Regions from separate parts of the Paenibacillus sp. FSL R5-0623 genome, predicted to be linked through region 2. Evidence: predicted binding sites of a transcription regulator. Region 2 holds the regulator's gene; the other holds the start of a gene.

Region 1 (5,383 bases), 2.2 Mb from region 2:
CTAGGATCAATACGTTTGTAACGCAAATATTTACGAACCCGGTCCTCCAGACTGCCTGCCCAACCGAGATGCTGAACCTTCAATTCCGTGCTGACTCCAGGCAATACAGTGCAGGACAAGGGAAGACGGGGAACATGATGATTCTGTTGTGGATAAAAATAAGGATATCCAGGCATATAACGTACAAGTGAAGCGGTATGCCGCTTATGCAGACACCAGAGATCATCTTCCCGGTAGTGGGTCCGGCCACCCCACATGTCGTAGAAACGGAATGCAAACCAGTCTGCATACTCCTGATTAATCAGAGTGCGTATGGCTTTCTTGGCCTCTGAGCTGTACAGCTCATCCGCATCAACGGAGAGCAACCAGTCGGGACGTGTTCCCGCCGCCGCTTGCCATAAGGTGTTGCGAAGCCGCCATTCCTCGGCGAACAGCGGTTTCTCCAATACCTCCAGACGGACTACCTTTGGATAGGCTTTGCATATGTCCGGGGTTCCGTCTGTGCTGGCATCGTCCACAATCACGATCTCATCCACGAACTCACTCAGATCATGCAATACTTCTTCCAGGTATCGGCCACGCTCATTGCGAACCTGGAGCATGGCGGTGAGCTTGTTGCCTTTGCTTTTGCGAACCCGACGAATGGAGAAGGGCTCTTTGAATACACTTGTTTCCTCTTGTGTTATAGCAGCATTCTGTTCTTCCTGACCTTGTGTGTCGCCCCAGTGATGCACTTGGCTTCGGGTGTCCTGCGTTGGTTGCGCATGATCCGGCGTGTGATCTCCATTTTCCAATGCGTCTGTATGTGTTCGATCAGCTGTTTCGGTTGGCGTGTAAGTGGGTTCGGTTCGGATATCCCTGTGCACCATTGGCCCATTCAACTGTTGTCTACGCTTCTTCGGGTCCAGCATCATGGCACCTCCCCAAGCAATTGCTGTACAGCAAGATCCAACAGCTCCAGCTCGACAATCCGGGCCAGCGCATCTTCATCCTCCAGTGCTGTCTCAAGGAAATGTCGGACTGCCCCGTGTCGTTCCCCTCGCAGTGCCAGCGCACTGCCGGATAATTGCTGATAATCCAGGCGACTGGCATCATTCTGAATATCGACTGCATGCACCAGAGCCAGTGCCTCTTCCACACGTCCAGTCTCATGGAAGATGCGGAATTTCCAATGTCTCGCGGTTTCTCCGCCAAGTTCGTCCAGGATACGCAGGGCATTCCCGTAATCATCGTTCATACGCAGTAGTTCCGCTCGTACAAGCTGATCTTCTCCCGCCTCCAGCCAGCGACATAACTGTTCATAATGATGCCGTTCTTGTTCATCTGCTGCACTAATTCCGTACACCCGCAGGGCGTCCTCCAACTGTCCGGCCCGGGCATGAATGGCAGACAGGAATCGATAATGGGAGATTACACAATCACTGCGACCATTCATGACCGCATGGGTGAAGGACTCTTGCAACGAATGGACGGCCCGCGGATCTTCAAGCAAGTACTCATAGGCTGCCAGCAAAAAGGATATCGTCTCATGTGCACCTGCTTTGGCTCGGAGCTGTCGGTAGAAGTCGGCACGTACACTGCATTGAAGCAGGGTGACGCTATCCGGAGTGCCTGACAGGATCTGCCGCAGCGCATGCAGGAAGAACAGTTCGTAGTCCCGGAGAGGGACTTCGAGATCATCTTTTTGCATCGTCCCCGCAGGTGCAGGGTCTTCGCCGCCCAGCCAGATGGCACGTACGCCTTGGAAAAGCAGCTTCATATAACGTGTTTCGGAGGATGTGCCGACCAGATCGGCGATGCCGACCAGTTTGGAAATACTGCTCTCCCATAGCGGAGATTCTGCTTCGTTTCCAGCAGGCTCAGGGAGCAGGGCAATACATAGCTCAGGCTCCAGCGAAGCCGTAGCTATTAGCCAGTAGGGATGGGCGACTACGGCTACGGTGCGAGGTTTCAGCAATAGCTGCTCGGCTTCAGGGAGGGAGATGACGGTAATGACTGGAGGTACATCTTCTGTTTGCGTCAGGCTGCTGACGTAGTAGACCTCTCCCTCGATCGACAGCAGTGCAGCAATATCGGGATAGGGAAAGGATGACCAGCCCCCTTTGCAAGGGAAGAGAACATATCGGACCGGGGACTGTGTTGTACTGGCCTTATCCAGGCTGACTTCGGAGTCTTCACCTGGTAATGGCGCAGGTTTTTCCATGAATCGTTCACCTCACCTTGACTGTAATATGGTGCGTCATTCACTCTGCATGTACTTCATGTTTTCACTTCATATGTAAAGCCCTCACGGTACTTCGCATGATATGCCTGAGACTAACATATGGGCATTCCGTCCCAAACATGAGTATCTTCCATGAATAGATGCAGTTGGCAAGCTGTGATAATAGGCTGAATTTTATCTTTTATGTGACCAGGATCACTTTTTTTTGCGCTAGAGACGAAGATTGTGATAATTCTCACATGTAGAAAATAGGTAATCTGGCACAATACGTTCATCAACGTATTTGGCGGACAGACAGCGAAGGTGCAGCTTCAATGCCAAATACGCATACTGCGAAGTGAACAGAAAGAAGGGGTAACGGTATGGATCCGATTATGTTATCGCGTATCCAATATGCACTTACAACGATTTTCCATTTCTTTTTTGTGCCGCTATCCATCGGTCTTGTACTGTTGGTTGCGATCATGGAGACGTTGTACGTTGTTAAGGGTAAGGAGATCTACAAAACGATGGCCAAGTTCTGGGGCAAGCTGTTCTTGATTAACTTTGCCGTCGGGGTAGTCACAGGTATTTTGCAAGAGTTCCAGTTTGGCATGAACTGGTCTGAGTACTCTCGGTTCGTGGGGGACGTGTTCGGTGCGCCACTGGCTATTGAAGCGTTACTCGCGTTTTTTATGGAGTCTACATTTATTGGTTTGTGGATATTTGGATGGGATCGTTTGTCCAAAAAAGTGCATCTGGCTTGCATCTGGCTGGTATTTGTCGGCACATTCCTGTCCGCGCTGTGGATTCTGGCAGCTAATTCATTTATGCAGCATCCTGTCGGGTTTGAGATTAACAACGGCCGAGCCGAGATGAATGATTTCTTTGCACTCATCACAAATGGTCAGCTTCTCGTTGAGTTCCCACATACAATCTTTGGGGCATTGATGACAGGGGCCTTCGTTGTAACGGGTATTAGTGCCTACAAATTGATGAAAAAGCAGGATGTGGAGATCTTCCGCAAATCGTTTAATATTGCGATCATTATCGCTCTGGTTTCTTCAATCGGTGTCGCTTTCTCGGGGCACTTCCAGGCGCAATATCTGGTGGAGACACAGCCGATGAAGATGGCAGCCAGTGAGGGCACATGGACAACGACAGAAGATCCGGCCCCATGGACGGTGGTCGCCTTTATCGATCCGGATAAACAGGAGAACACGGGTGAGATCAAAATCCCCGGATTACTCAGTTACCTGTCTTACAGCAAGTTCTCCGGTAGTGTCAAAGGCATGAAGGAGCTTCAGGCCGAGTATGAGCAGACGTATGGACCGGGGGACTACATCCCGCCGGTACGGACAACGTTCTGGAGTTTCCGAATTATGATTGCAGCCGGTGGATTGATGATTGCACTGGCGCTATACGGTACGTTTCTGGCCATGCGTAAGAAGCTGGAGGTCGCTGGAAATTGGTTTATGCGTCTGATGGTATTTGCCATATCTTTGCCGTTTATCGCCAATACGTCAGGTTGGATCATGACCGAGGTTGGAAGACAGCCATGGACGGTATTTGGTTATATGACTACCGAAGCCGGGGTTTCACCAAACGTATCCGCAGGCATGATCCTGTTCTCGACCATCGCTTTTACCGCTGCGTATAAGGTTCTCGGAATCGTGATGGTATACCTGTTCGTACGTGAGATCAAGGCAGGACCATTTGCGGTCGAGAAGCCGGAAGATCACGATGAATCGGCCGATCCGTTCGGCGTGGATGGAGGTTATTCCGTTGTCACTAAGTGAGTTGTGGTTTCTGCTGATTGCCGTATTGTTTGTCGGTTTCTTCTTTTTGGAAGGTTTTGATTTTGGTGTGGGGATGTCCACAGGCATTATTGCCAAAACAGACCGTGAACGCCGGACCCTGATCAACTCGATTGGTCCGTTCTGGGATGGTAACGAAGTATGGCTGATTACGGCGGGGGGCGCGATGTTTGCCGCCTTCCCGCACTGGTATGCGACGTTGTTTAGTGGTTTTTACCTGCCACTTGTAGTGGTGTTGCTCGCCTTGATTGGTCGCGGAGTTGCTTTCGAATTCCGCAGTAAAATGAAACAGCAGCGCTGGCGCAGAACGTGGGACATCATCATTGTGGTCTCCAGCGCGCTCTTGCCTTTCCTGTTCGGCGTGGTCTTTGCCACGTTGATGAAAGGTCTGCCCATTGATGGGGAGATGCAATTGCGTGCAGGATTCCTCGATATTGTTAATCCGTACACCGTAATTGGCGGCTTGAGCGTAACCCTGTTATGTCTGGTGCATGGATTGCTGTTTGCCTCACTACGGACAGTAGGTGATCTCAGAGAGCGTGCCTTGAAGACAGCACAAATATTGATGCTGCCGCTGGCTGCACTACTCGCTGTTTACGCGTTAATGACGTATTTCATGACCGATGTGTTCGCCGTACGCGGCTGGGCTCTTTGGATCATGGTTGTACTTGGCGCAGTTTCGCTTGCACTTGCGGCCTACTTTGTTCGTCAGAAGCGTGAAGGCTGGGCTTTTGGTATGACAGGGGCAGTGATTGCCATTGCCTTTGCCTCGGTATTTATCGGTTTGTTCCCAAGAGTGATGGTGAGTTCCTTTGGAGCGGCGTATGACCTGACTGTATACAATGCCGCATCGGGTGCTTATTCATTGAAAGTAATGACCATTGTAGCTTGCACATTGCTGCCGTTTGTCCTCGGCTATCAGATCTGGAGTTATTATATCTTCCGCAAACGCCTGAACGAGCAGCACCACCTGGAGTACTGATATGGGACGGGGGCTGCTGAAGCTGCCGGGCATCCGGCCTGTACTGGCGCTGGCATCCGCGCTGGTACTGTTGCAGGCGATGACGATCATTATGCAAGCCAAATGGCTGGCACAGGCCATCACGGCATTGTTTGAAGGTTCATCTGTAACGGAGCAGTACCCGGTACTGCTGTTGTTCCTGGCTTCTTTTGCCGCCCGCTACGCCCTATCCTTCTGGTTACAACTCGTGACTTCACGATATGCGGAGAAGACAGGGACTGATCTGCGCAGACAGATGGTGGAGCAGTGGTTCAGACTTGGACCGCGTTATGCCAAGACGGAGGGCACAGGACATCTGGTTACACTGGCACGTGAGGGAACAGCACAATACAAGACGTATCT
Region 2 (5,383 bases):
ATTACCTGTGCCTGCGCAAATTTGAACACAAAATCAATAAACGTGAATTCGCCACACCTAAAGAGGATTATTTCACAGCAGCTCAGATGATTGTCTGGCTTACGCAGACCGAAACCGGAGATGATGAGGAACTTAACCTTAGCGGACGCGGAGGGGACTTCTGGGAGACGGTACAGAGCGAATCTGAGTCTTGTCTGGGAAGATCATGTCCATGGTTCCGCAAATGTTTCTACCATCGTGCCAAACATGAGGCCGGGTTGTCAGATATCGTAATCACCAATCACTCCAAATTATTTACGGATGTGAAAGCCGCGCATCAGCTGCTGCCAGCCTATGAGAGTCTTGTGATCGATGAGGCACATCATCTGGAGGATGTCGCTGGTAAACATCTTGGAATGCATATGAAATATTTCACCTTGGTTCATACACTGACCCGCCTGTTTAAAGACAGTCGGAATGGTCAGCTGCCTATGCTTCGTTCCCAGTTATCCGGGCATGAAAATTCAGTGCAATGGGGCTCCATGGTGGATCAGATGTTCCCGCTGGCTGTTGAGGTCAAGGAACTGTGGGATCGTATGAGCGATGCCTTGTTCGGTCTGTTGCCTGAACGGAGTGATGCTTCACCGGGAGAGACGGGGCAATTTTCACTGCGTCTGAAAGCATCTCAGAAACCGGCAAAATGGGAGGAGTTGCAGGATCTGGAGAACCAGATCTATGTGACTCTGGGTGATTTGGTTCGCAAAGGGGACAAATTGCTGCTTGAGGTGAAAGAGGATCAGGATGATTATCAATCGGATAGTCTGATCACGGACATTACAGGATTGTTGAAAGATCTGACCACATTGAAGGAGAATCTACGTTTCTTCATGCGCATGGATGATGCCAAAACGGTATACTGGATGGAAGCTAGCGGCCAGTTCCGAAGTAAATCTCTCCAGCTGTATGCCGTACCTGTAGATGTCAGTGCACAGCTTAAGGATTTGTTTTTTGACAAAAAGAAAAGTGTTGTGCTTACATCGGCTACGCTCTCTGTGGATAAGTCATTCCAGTTCATGATTGAACAGCTTGGCTTGCAGGAAGCTTCCGAGAATAATCGGCTGTTAACTTCTATGCTGCCATCACCTTTCAACTATCGCGATCAGGCACTTCTGGTGATTCCGCGTGATTTCCCAAGTGTGAAGGGAAGTGTGGGTGATGCGCACTTTGTTAATATGCTGGTGCAATCACTCGCAGAGACGGCAATTGCTACGCGGGGACGCATGATGGTTCTGTTTACTTCATACAAGATGCTGCGACAGGTCTATGATCCGCTGAAAGAAGCTCTTTCTGGTAACGACATCTCGTTACTTGGGCAAGGCGTGGATAGTGGAAGCCGATCCAAGTTGACTCGCAGGTTCCAAGATGCCAAAGCAACGGTACTTCTGGGCACTAGCAGCTTCTGGGAGGGTGTAGATATCCCTGGAGAGGCGCTAACCTGTCTCGCTATTGTGCGACTGCCTTTCCAGCCACCGAATCATCCGTTAGTGGAAGCCAAGAGTGAGTTGCTTCAAGAACAGAAGAAAAATCCGTTCATGAAACTGTCTGTGCCACAAGCGGTTATTCGTTTCAAACAGGGATTTGGCCGATTGGTTCGTACAGCAAAGGATAGAGGAATTGTCATTGTTTATGATACACGGGTGATTGAAGCGTACTATGGTAAATTCTTTTTATATTCATTACCTGGTCCCAAAATGGAGCATATGCTCACGGAGCAAATGGTTCCACGAATTACTGAGTGGTTGGAAAAACCTGCTAATGGACAAAAATAATGGTTGTTTTGTTCGTTACATCATTGCATGACACTATTGTTTGGCGTTAAACTTTATTAGATATTCCCGTATCCGATTTAAGCAGTTGCACGCAAGAACTTATAACCTAAATTACAAGGAGCATTCTGTATAAAATGTCACGTTTATCTTTGAGTTTATACAGAATGCTCATCTTTTCATCTATTATTTTATCGTGGCCTTGGTAAGGGGGAGCAAGAATGAAATCGGATAAAATTTCGGAAGCGGTGGTACGACGTCTGCCTGTATACTTGCGTTATTTGAACGAGTTGCATCAGCGTGAGGTGGCTACTGTTTCTTCTCAAGAGCTTGGACAGAGGCTGGATCTGAATCCGGCCCAAATTCGTAAAGACCTGGCTTACTTCGGTGATTTTGGTCGTAAAGGGATCGGGTATGATGTATCCTATTTGATCGAGAAAATTCGTCACATTCTCAAGATCGATCAGCAAATTAATGTAGCTCTGGTAGGCGCGGGTAATCTAGGTCAAGCCTTGTCCAACTACAACGCATATCTGAAAGACAACATGAAGATTGTTGCTGTATTTGATGCATATGGACCGAAGATTGGTAGTCAAATCAACAGTTTGACGGTAAAACCAATGGATGAATTGACGGAAGCGGTTAAAACGGATAACATCCGCATCGGAATTATCACGGTTCCGGATACGGAAGCCCAAAATGTAGCCGATCAGCTTATTGAATCCGGAATCGAAGCGATCCTTAATTTTGCACCAACAATTCTAAAAACACCGCCGCATATCCGCATTCACCATGCTGACTTTACAACGGATCTGCTTAGTTTGGCCTATTACTTGGAGACTGGAAAGGACGACGAGGAAGATGACAACAAATAGATGGGTAATCCACAACGGCAAATTTGCCGTTAATGAAGGCGGCACAACATGGAACGTGGTCCAAGGATACATGGTTGTTGAGAATGACAAGATTGTGCATATTGGTGAGACATTGCCGGATGAAGACAAAAATAGTACCAAAGTAGATGGAAAAGGACTGTTCTTCCTGCCGGGTCTGATCAATACGCATGGTCATGCAGCGATGTCGTTGCTCAGAGGGCACGGAGACGATCTTGCATTGCAAGTATGGTTGCAGGAAAAAATGTGGCCGATGGAAGCGAAAATGACTTCAGAAGATGTATATTGGGGAACCTCGCTATCGGTGCTTGAAATGTTGAAAGGCGGAACTACAGCTTTCCTGGACATGTATGATCACATGGATCAAGTTGCCAAAGTTGTGGAGCAATCAGGCGTTAGAGCAGCACTGGCACGTGGTGTAATCGGGCTGTGCTCGGAAGAAGAGCAATTGCGGAAGCTGGAGGAGTCGGCAGCGTTTGCACGTGAGTGGAATGGACAGGCAGATGGTCGTATAACAACTGTAATCTCGCCACATGCCCCATATACATGCCCTCCTGACTACATAGAGAAGCTTGTACAGGTCGCGAATGACCTAAACCTTCCTCTCCATACACATATGTCTGAAACGCTTCGTGAGGTGGAGCAGAACGTGGCTGATTATGGACTGCGTCCTGTGGCACATCTAGAGAAACTGGGATTTTTCTCTCGTCCATCCCTGGTTGCACATGCGGTGCATCTGAATGACGAAGAAATTGAAATTTTGGCTCGTCATGATGTGGCTGTATCCCATAACCCGGGAAGTAACCTGAAACTCGCTTCCGGTGTTGCGCGGGTACCTGCGTTACTGAAAGCAGGAGTTACCGTGTCACTCGGAACAGACGGACCGGCAAGCAACAACAACCTGGATATGTTCGAGGAAATGAGACTGGCTGCATTGATCCACAAAGGTGTATCTGGTGACCCGACGGCTGTGCCAGCAGGCGAAGCGTTACTCCTCGGAACGTCATACGGTGCCAAATCCATTTTCTTGAACAATACCGGAGCACTTGAGGTCGGCATGAAGGCTGATTTTATCGCTCTTGATATTGAACAGGCACATTTCTATCCACATACAGACCTGATCTCACATACGATCTACTCGGCTTCTGCCAAAGATGTTGAGCACGTATGGGTGGATGGAAAACAAGTGGTCAAACACGGCGAATGTCTGACGCTGGATGAAGAACGCATTTTGCGTGAGTCTCAATTGGCATTTGATGGTCTGCTTGCTCGTTAATTGCAGGACAGAGCATCATAGGGAAAGGAAGTTCGGCTTTTGAAGAAAAAAAAGAAGTGGATATGGATTTCGCTGCTTGCACTGGTTCTGATTCTGTTTGGACTTCAGCGTTATTACGTCTATGTCACGCAGGACCAGCGCAAGGAAGAAGCGCTCGCTATACAGGCAGCACAGAAGCAACTGGGCATTACATCCTATGATGAATTGCGCAAGTACATCTGGGGAGACAAAGAAGGCTCTGACAACATCTACTGGACCCTGATCGGCAAAAATAAGGATAATCAGGATGTTATGGTCTGGGTTAAATTCGATGCAAACAATCAACCGGCTAAGGGTGGAAACGCTGTACACAGTGAGCTGCTGCAGAATGGCATGTCCGAAGCACAGATCCGCAATCGCTTCAGTTCTGAAGTTCCTGCCGGTGAGATTAAACGAATCATGCCCGGAGTTGTGAATGGAATATATGTGTGGCAAGTGTATTATAAAGACGGTACGCATAACCACTATCGCTTTTATCGTTTTAGCAATGGAGAACAGGTGGACCTGATCTACACACTCCCGAACAGCTAGAACAAATAGAGTGACATAACTAGAGAATTAAAGAAATGAAAGAACCGGCAGACGGATATCCGACTGAACCGGTTCTTTGTGTTGTCTGTAAACATTTTTGATTTAAATAGTTAAAATTAATAATTTATTCATATTTTCGCCTTCGAAATTGTATATACGATGTGATATACTCAGATATGTACTCAAAGTTACATTCAAAACAAATAATCCTGTCGAAATTCTCGCAGGAGTCAATATGCACATATTCGTATATACCAATAAGCCAGTAGGTTAGGCCAAAATCTGGGAGGGGTAATTCACTTGAAGCTAAAAGTATTGCCTATTGCTTTAACTGCCGTCATTTCAGCCGTTGTGTTGTTTGGAGGTTGGTTTGTATATCGTCAGGTGGCCGTGCAGAATCCGATTGAAAAGATGGTTACCCAGTACGATGGAGTCAATGACGTTCAATTAACTATTAACCGCAATGACGTACAATTGAAACTGGATCTGCAACCTGATGTTGATTTGGGCAGACTGGTACAATATATTCACAAAGAAGGACAGACCCTGATTGGAACACGTTCACTAAAGTTGGATGTTGTGGATCATTCCAGTGAAGCACTGGAAAGTTGGTGGGGGGATGCGATGTTCACCGTAGCTCAGGCGATGGAGAACAAGCAATACACCGAGATTACACCAACGTTGTCAAAGATGGCGACGAATGGAATGAAGGTAAATACAGCGATGGATGACAACAATGTATATGTCAGTCTCAGAGACGGAGATGCCAGCAAGTTTATTATTCTGCCGCGTGTGCCCGGTCAGATAGGAGTGTGGCCTAATGCCTAAGTGGACAAAAG

What was found. The regulator Rex, encoded in region 2, represses fermentation and respiration genes when NADH is low (regulators of the CRP and FNR family bind a similar motif). The targets are predictions, from matches to a motif close to TTGTGAAATATTTCACAA.
Region 1: a site for Rex is predicted at 2,448-2,465, ahead of MKY92_RS28690 (cytochrome ubiquinol oxidase subunit I). Genes of this name have one in related genera too.

Annotation. Positions count from the first base shown of each region.
Region 1 covers NZ_CP150233.1:6,556,066-6,561,448, reverse strand. The annotation lists gene MKY92_RS28700 (glycosyltransferase) at 1-914, opposite strand, end outside; gene MKY92_RS28695 (hypothetical protein) at 911-2,203, opposite strand; gene MKY92_RS28690 (cytochrome ubiquinol oxidase subunit I) at 2,587-4,002, shown strand; gene cydB (cytochrome d ubiquinol oxidase subunit II) at 3,947-5,002, shown strand; gene cydD (thiol reductant ABC exporter subunit CydD) at 5,004-5,383, shown strand, end outside.
Region 2 covers NZ_CP150233.1:4,309,579-4,314,961, reverse strand. The annotation lists gene dinG (ATP-dependent DNA helicase DinG) at 1-1,808, shown strand, start outside; gene MKY92_RS18795 (redox-sensing transcriptional repressor Rex) at 2,027-2,680, shown strand; gene MKY92_RS18790 (amidohydrolase) at 2,667-3,974, shown strand; gene MKY92_RS18785 (DUF5590 domain-containing protein) at 4,014-4,544, shown strand; gene MKY92_RS18780 (hypothetical protein) at 4,845-5,372, shown strand; gene MKY92_RS18775 (AAA family ATPase) at 5,365-5,383, shown strand, end outside.